2 linked regions of the Agarilytica rhodophyticola genome follow. Each later gene encodes a partner of the first gene's protein in a complex. Links are inferred from orthologs where the notes say so. Each region holds a gene or a part of one and is shown on either strand. Other genes may lie near its edges. The genes, in order: pnp and BVC89_RS15930.

What was found.
Region 2: pnp (region 1) and BVC89_RS15930 share a complex: the UniProt entries of both Bacillus subtilis proteins name them as parts of the possible RNA degradosome complex. The link is inferred for Agarilytica rhodophyticola from one-to-one orthologs.

Annotation. Positions count from the first base shown.
Region 1 is NZ_CP020038.1:1,385,423-1,388,695, reverse strand. The notes cover bases 233-3,172. They hold pnp (polyribonucleotide nucleotidyltransferase), read right to left. Parts: upstream 2,804-3,172; coding sequence 662-2,803; downstream 233-661. Other genes in these bases: rpsO (30S ribosomal protein S15), read right to left, coding at 3,157-3,172; BVC89_RS05920 (MipA/OmpV family protein), read right to left, coding at 233-568. In the rest of the region: more of BVC89_RS05920, read right to left, coding at 1-232; more of rpsO, read right to left, coding at 3,173-3,273. UniProt on the Bacillus subtilis protein: Involved in mRNA degradation. Catalyzes the phosphorolysis of single-stranded polyribonucleotides processively in the 3'- to 5'-direction. Necessary for competence development in Bacillus subtilis.
Region 2 is NZ_CP020038.1:3,825,904-3,829,158, forward strand. What follows is about bases 24-2,945. They hold BVC89_RS15930 (6-phosphofructokinase), read left to right. Parts: upstream 24-914; coding sequence 915-1,976; downstream 1,977-2,945. Other genes in these bases: BVC89_RS15925 (hypothetical protein), read right to left, coding at 24-631; BVC89_RS15935 (methyltransferase family protein), read right to left, coding at 2,082-2,540; BVC89_RS15940 (bifunctional 2-methylcitrate dehydratase/aconitate hydratase), read right to left, coding at 2,556-2,945. Outside these bases: more of BVC89_RS15925, read right to left, coding at 1-23; more of BVC89_RS15940, read right to left, coding at 2,946-3,255. UniProt on the Bacillus subtilis protein: Catalyzes the phosphorylation of D-fructose 6-phosphate to fructose 1,6-bisphosphate by ATP, the first committing step of glycolysis.

The sequences.
Region 1 (3,273 bases):
TGTAGTAATAATCGTGATAGCGGTTAGATCCATATAACACGCCCACATTAAAAGACGCTAACCAACGATTAAATAACTTCGGCTGATTGTAAGTAAAGCGCGGATTAAAATTATATCCTTCATAGTGAACGCCGGTGCGTCCAACAGTAGTGACAGCGCGTAAAGGCAAACGCAGTTGCCACCCCCGTGTGAAGTCCTCTCCAGTAAGATTTATATTCAGCGAAGGCCCTAACTCAAATGCTGATTCCAGCTCAGGCATTCCTTCTCTCAGTTCATTATCTTCAGATTGCCCATTAAGCGCAGCCTCACCGCTTACAGTAAATTCTATGCGATCATTGGTCAGGAATTCTCCTCGCACACCACCTCGATCAGCTTTTATAAAATCGCCGCGATAAATCACAAATGGAAAAGGGAAAGCGTTTACTTGCCCTTCCTTGGAACCACGATAGTCACGCAGAACTTGACCACCTAAGCCAAGACCTGCTTCCCATTTAGGAAGTGCTTGAGCACTAGCCTTATTAATGCATTCCATATATAACAGAACAATAACTAACCAGAATATCTTCATTTTTCCCGTTTATAGATCCTCAACCCAATCACAAAAAAAGCCCGCGTAAAGCGAGCTTTTTAAGCTTAATACAACCGTACAACTGCAAAAACTTTATTGTTCAGATTCGTCCGAAGATTCTGCAGCTTGCTCTTGTGCTTCTTCGACTGGTTTTTCCAGTAGCTCCTTAATCGAAAGCTTGATACGACCACGCTGATCAATGTCCATACATTTTACATCGATTTCTTGACCAACTTCCAAGTGATCTTCTACTTTTTGTACACGTTCGTGTGCAATTTGTGAGATATGCACTAAGCCGTCTTTACCCGGTAGGAAATTAACGAATGCACCAAAATCGACAATACGTACTACTTTACCTTTATAAACTTTACCAATTTCGGCCTCAGCAGTGATTTCATTAACTTTATATATAGCCTGATTGAGACCTTCACCGTTATCGGCGTAGATCTTAACAGTGCCATCGTCGTCGATGTCAATTGAGGCTCCCGTTTCTTCAGTGATAGAACGAATAGTCGCACCACCTTTACCAATAATATCGCGAATCTTGTCTGGGTGAACTTTCATCGTATGGAACTGAGGTGCACTATCGCTTAGCTCCTTACGAGGGCTGGCAATAACTTTGTTCATTTCACTCAGAATATGCAAACGCGCATTTAAAGCTTGCTCAAGCGCTGTCTCCATAATTTCCTCGGTGATACCTTCAATTTTGATATCCATTTGCAAGGCTGTAATACCATCAGACGTTCCAGCAACTTTAAAGTCCATATCGCCAAGGTGGTCTTCATCACCAAGAATATCGGTTAGTACAGCAAAGCCATCGTCTTCTTTAACCAAGCCCATAGCAATACCCGCAACCGGTGCTTTGATGGGTACGCCAGCATCCATCAATGCCAAGCTTGCGCCACACACGGAAGCCATCGAGCTCGAACCATTAGACTCAGTAATTTCACTGACCACACGCATGGTGTAAGGGAAGTCTTCTTCTTTTGGCAGCATTGCAGCAACACCACGGCGAGCTAAACGACCATGACCAATTTCACGGCGTCCGGTTGCTCCCATACGTCCACATTCACCTACCGAGTATGGAGGGAAGTTGTAGTGCAACATAAAGTTATCTTTGCGCTCACCTTCTAAGGCATCGATTACCTGTGCATCGCGTGCAGAACCCAAGGTGGAAACCACCATAGCTTGGGTCTCACCACGAGTAAATAGTGCAGAACCGTGTACGCGAGGTAGAACACCAATTTCGATATGTAATGGACGCACAGTTTTGGTATCACGACCATCGATACGAGGCTCGCCAGCGACTACACGGCTACGTACTATTTGCTTCTCAATTTTACCAAATATCTTTTTAACATCATCACCATTGTGATCAGAATCATCATTCACAAGCTCTTCTACTGCTTGTGTGCGCAGTTCATTGAGACGAGCATAGCGATCAGCTTTATCAGTAATGAGGTAGGCATCGCCAATTGGCGCAGCGTATTTTTCTTTAACAACAGCAGTTAAGCTTTCGTTTTCTGCCGCAGCAGTCCACTCCCAACGTGGCTTACCAGCATCTTTGACAAGCTCGTTGACTGCGTGGATAGCACTTTGCATTTCTTGGTGAGCATAAAGTACTGCGCCTAGCATAATGTCTTCTGGCAATTCGTTAGCTTCAGATTCCACCATCAAAACAGCATCTTTAGTACCAGCTACCACCATGTCTAATTCAGAGGCTTCAAGACCACTATAAGTTGGGTTAAGAAGGTAACCATCGGCTTCAGAATAACCCACACGCGCTGCACCAATCGGGCCATTGAAAGGAATGCCTGAAATAGCAAGAGCTGCTGATGTACCCAACATCGCGGCGATATCTGGATCAACGTCTTTTTCTGCAGAAACAACAGTACAGACCACTTGTACTTCATTTAAGAAGCCCGCAGGAAATAATGGACGAATTGGGCGGTCAATTAGACGCGAGGTTAATGTTTCTTTCTCGGAAGGACGAGCTTCACGTTTGAAAAAACCACCTGGAATTTTACCTATCGCATAGGCTTTTTCTTGATAGTGAACTGACAATGGAAAGAAATCTTGCCCTGGTGCTGCCTCTTTGGCACCGACTACTGTTGTCAATACGCTAGTCTGACCGACGGTTGTTAATACAGCTCCTGTGGCCTGTCTAGCAATTCTGCCAGTTTCGAAGGTAACGGTCTGGTTACCATATTGGAATTGTTTTATTACTGGATTCACTTTTTTATCCTTTTATTCGCTCGTGCCCCATTGCACAGAGCATTTGTCTACAATTTATAAATACAAAAACTAGAATACATACCAACTTAGTAATTCACGTATAAGCTAATTTAGTATCTTATTCTTAAGGTATTCTTCTTAGTTTCTTATTCTTTTTGTTAATCCTATGAGTTGAGATCATTCAGATTTTTCTTCTATTTATCCTTATTATCCTTAATTCTTCAATCCTCAACGTTTTGTCACAAATTTCTTTAATATACGAAGCTATCTATTATGAAGCTTAATATAGAATTACAAGAATATTGACGATATGAGCACAATAAAAAATGCCCGCTTTAGGCGGGCATTCAGTATTAGCGACGTAATCCCAACTTTTGGATTAGCGCGGCGTAACGGTTAACATCTTTAGCTTTAAGATAGTCTAGCAATTTACGACGCTGATTCACCATGCGAATCAAACCACGACGAGA
Region 2 (3,255 bases), 2.4 Mb from region 1 along the record:
TAAGTCCCAAAGATGAATTACCAATAAAAACATAGTTTGGCTCGTGCTTTTTTATAAGTAGCTTAACTTTTGAAACAAGACTCGCAATATCATCACTTAAACGAGTAATCTGAATACCCGTTGTAGTAAATGGGTAACGTTTTGCACAGGCGAAGAATTCAGCGACAACATCTGCATTAAAATCGTCCTCAGTTTCAATTATTAATTGGCATTGATTAAAACCGAGACCTTTAAGTAAAGCAAAGTTTTCACCGTTTACTTCATTTGGGGAACAAACAACACGATGTTTTCTTGTGATGGCTGGAGACACCTTAAAATTAGATGCAATATTATAGACCAAACTAGTGATCTCATAAGGCTCCAGAGAAAGACAGGGTCTTACTAATTCTAAAGACTCTAATGATCGCTGTCCCAATAGTGTTCGCCACAAAGCCAACTCGCAACTTAGACAATCGAAGGTGTTAGCCTGGTGCTGCTTTAGCCTAAAAACCTGCGTTGAATTTAGTCCCAAGCTCACCGACTGTTTATGCTTGAGAACAATACCATTACTAGAATTGATCAACACAGATTCCCGCAAGCTTTTCGCTTTCGGGTATAACACGCTTATATTGGGAGGTTTAGATACGCTCATGGTATCTATGCTAACAATGTCCATATTTTTTTTATTGACTTTAATCAAGTGATAGAGAGATTCCCGCACTCAGCAAGAGAGACTCTGGCAATACAGGCCGCTGGTCTTAACAAGCCCAAGTTGATATACGTCAACAACTAAAAATAATCTTGCAGCAATAATCAGATTACTAAAATGTAAGACACGTTAACGGGTCGCACCACGTTTCATCTAAAAGTTTCACACAGATACATCCTATAAATTAACTTATTTGTACACACCAACTGATTGATAGGTATTTATAATGCGAGTAGGTATTTTGACTGGAGGGGGTGATTGCCCAGGCTTAAACGCCGCTATTAGAGCTGTAGCGAAAAGTTTAATCCTTAAGCAAAAAGCCGAAATTATAGGGGTTAAAGATGGTTTTTTGGGTCTTATAGAAAAACGCACTACCACTATTAGCTATTCAGATTGCAGCGGTATTTTGAATCTTGGCGGTACCATTTTAGGCACTCATAATCGGGCTGACCCTTTCAACCATGAAGGGCGCGATGTTTCCAGTCATGTAAAGGACTATTATGACACCCTTGGTTTAGATGCACTGGTGGTGATAGGCGGTGATGGTTCCTTATCTATCGCCTCAGAGCTTGCACAGATGGATATGAATATTGTCGGCGTCCCTAAGACCATAGACAATGACCTTATGTGCACGGATAGAACTTTTGGTTTTGACACCGCCACCAGTATTGTCACAGAAGCCATTGATCGTTTACGTACCACTGGACAATCTCACAAGCGGATAATGATACTGGAGACAATGGGACGCAATGCTGGATGGATCGCCTTACATTCAGGTTTAGCGGGTGGCGCGGACAGTATTCTTATCCCAGAACACCCCTATAATATCGAAGAAGTTGCCCGCATTTGCCAAGCACGTAGTGGTGATAAAGGTTACGCATTGGTCGTAGTTGCTGAAGGTGCCCGTCCGCAAGGAGGCAGCACTGTCGTCAGGGAAACTATCGCAGACAGTCCCGACCCCATACGTTTTGGTGGAATTGGCGAGGATTTAAAAAGACAACTTGAAAAACATATTGATGCCGAGGTACGTGCGACAAATTTAGGGCATATCCAAAGAGGTGGCACGCCGACTTCTTTTGATCGCATATTTGCTACGGAAGTGGGCTGTTATGCGGCAAAAATGGTGGCCAATGGTGAATTTGGTAAGGTCGCCATCATACGCAATAACACCCTAGGACAAGTGCCTTTAAGCAAAGTCGCCAATAAAACACGCGTGGTAACCGAAGAAGACATTTCCTACATGACTGCCGTCAATATGGGCATTAGCTTTGGTATCAAACAACAATAAATTTGCTCACCAATTTTGCTCACCAATGATGTCTTGGTGGTTTATATCCGGTGGCTGTTTGTGGACATAAGGTTTATGAACAGCCAACGGACATAGGTCAATTTACTAGAGCCAACGTCTTACACGCTTTTTGTATTCACTATAATTTTCCCCAAAAATACGGCCGAGCACCTGCTCTTCGGGTTTTATTTGTAATTGGTTCATAGTTATTACAAAACCGGGCAAAACAAATATAGCCAACATATGGCTTAATAGACATACGAAAGCAGCCAAAACCAATAACATTGCCAAATACATCGGGTTACGGCTAAAACTATAACAACCTGTGGTCACCAACACTTTACTATCTTGCAAATGCAGTGGGCTAAAAGTCGTTTTGTTTTTGCGAAAACGCCAAAGGGAATGGGTCGCCAAAAATACCGCCATCACCAGCAGTGTTGCTGTCAAAAGCGAGGAAAACGGCACCGTAACTCGCCATTGAGGAATCAAATGGGCTATCCACCAGGCAAGTCCGGCGTACAAAATCAGCAGCACTGGCGGTGGTATTTTGGCTTTGGCATCCATAATGTAAAGTCGCCTCTAGATCACAAATAGATCCATAAACTTCTGTACAGGCGTATTTTCTAAAGCTTCTTGGTCCTTACATAGGTTAAAGATCTGATCACAGCGAGCACCGGGGAAACGTGTAGCCAAATTAGCTTTAAACTTCGCTTCTAGCACCGGGATGCCCTCTTCGCGACGACGTTTGTGACCAAGAGGATATTCGATTTCTACTTTCTCAGTAGTACTGCCATCATTGAAAAACACTTGTAAGGCATTGGCAATAGAACGTTTTTCAGGATCATGATATTCCTCACTATAACGAGGCTCTTCTAGAATTTCCATTTTCTCACGTAGAACATCGATTTGAGGATGCGCTTCATGAAATTCATCTTCGTAGTGTTCTGCTACTAAACTGCCGAAAATAAGTGGCACTGCTGTCATATATTGTAAGCAGTGATCGCGGTCGGCGGGGTTCGCAAGCGGGCCGTCTTTAGAAATAATACGGATCGCAGACTCATGTGTATGGATGACTATTTTTTCAATATCGTCAATGCGGTCTTTTACCTGCTCGTGCAAAACAACAGCAGCTTCACACGCCGTTTGCGAGTGGAATTCGGCTGGGAAGGAAATCTTGAAGAGGATGTTTTCCATCACATAGTCGCCGTATTCTCTCTGGAATTTAAACTCACGATCCCCCTCTTCTTTTAACTTAAGGTCTTTGTTGGTTTGGCTAAAA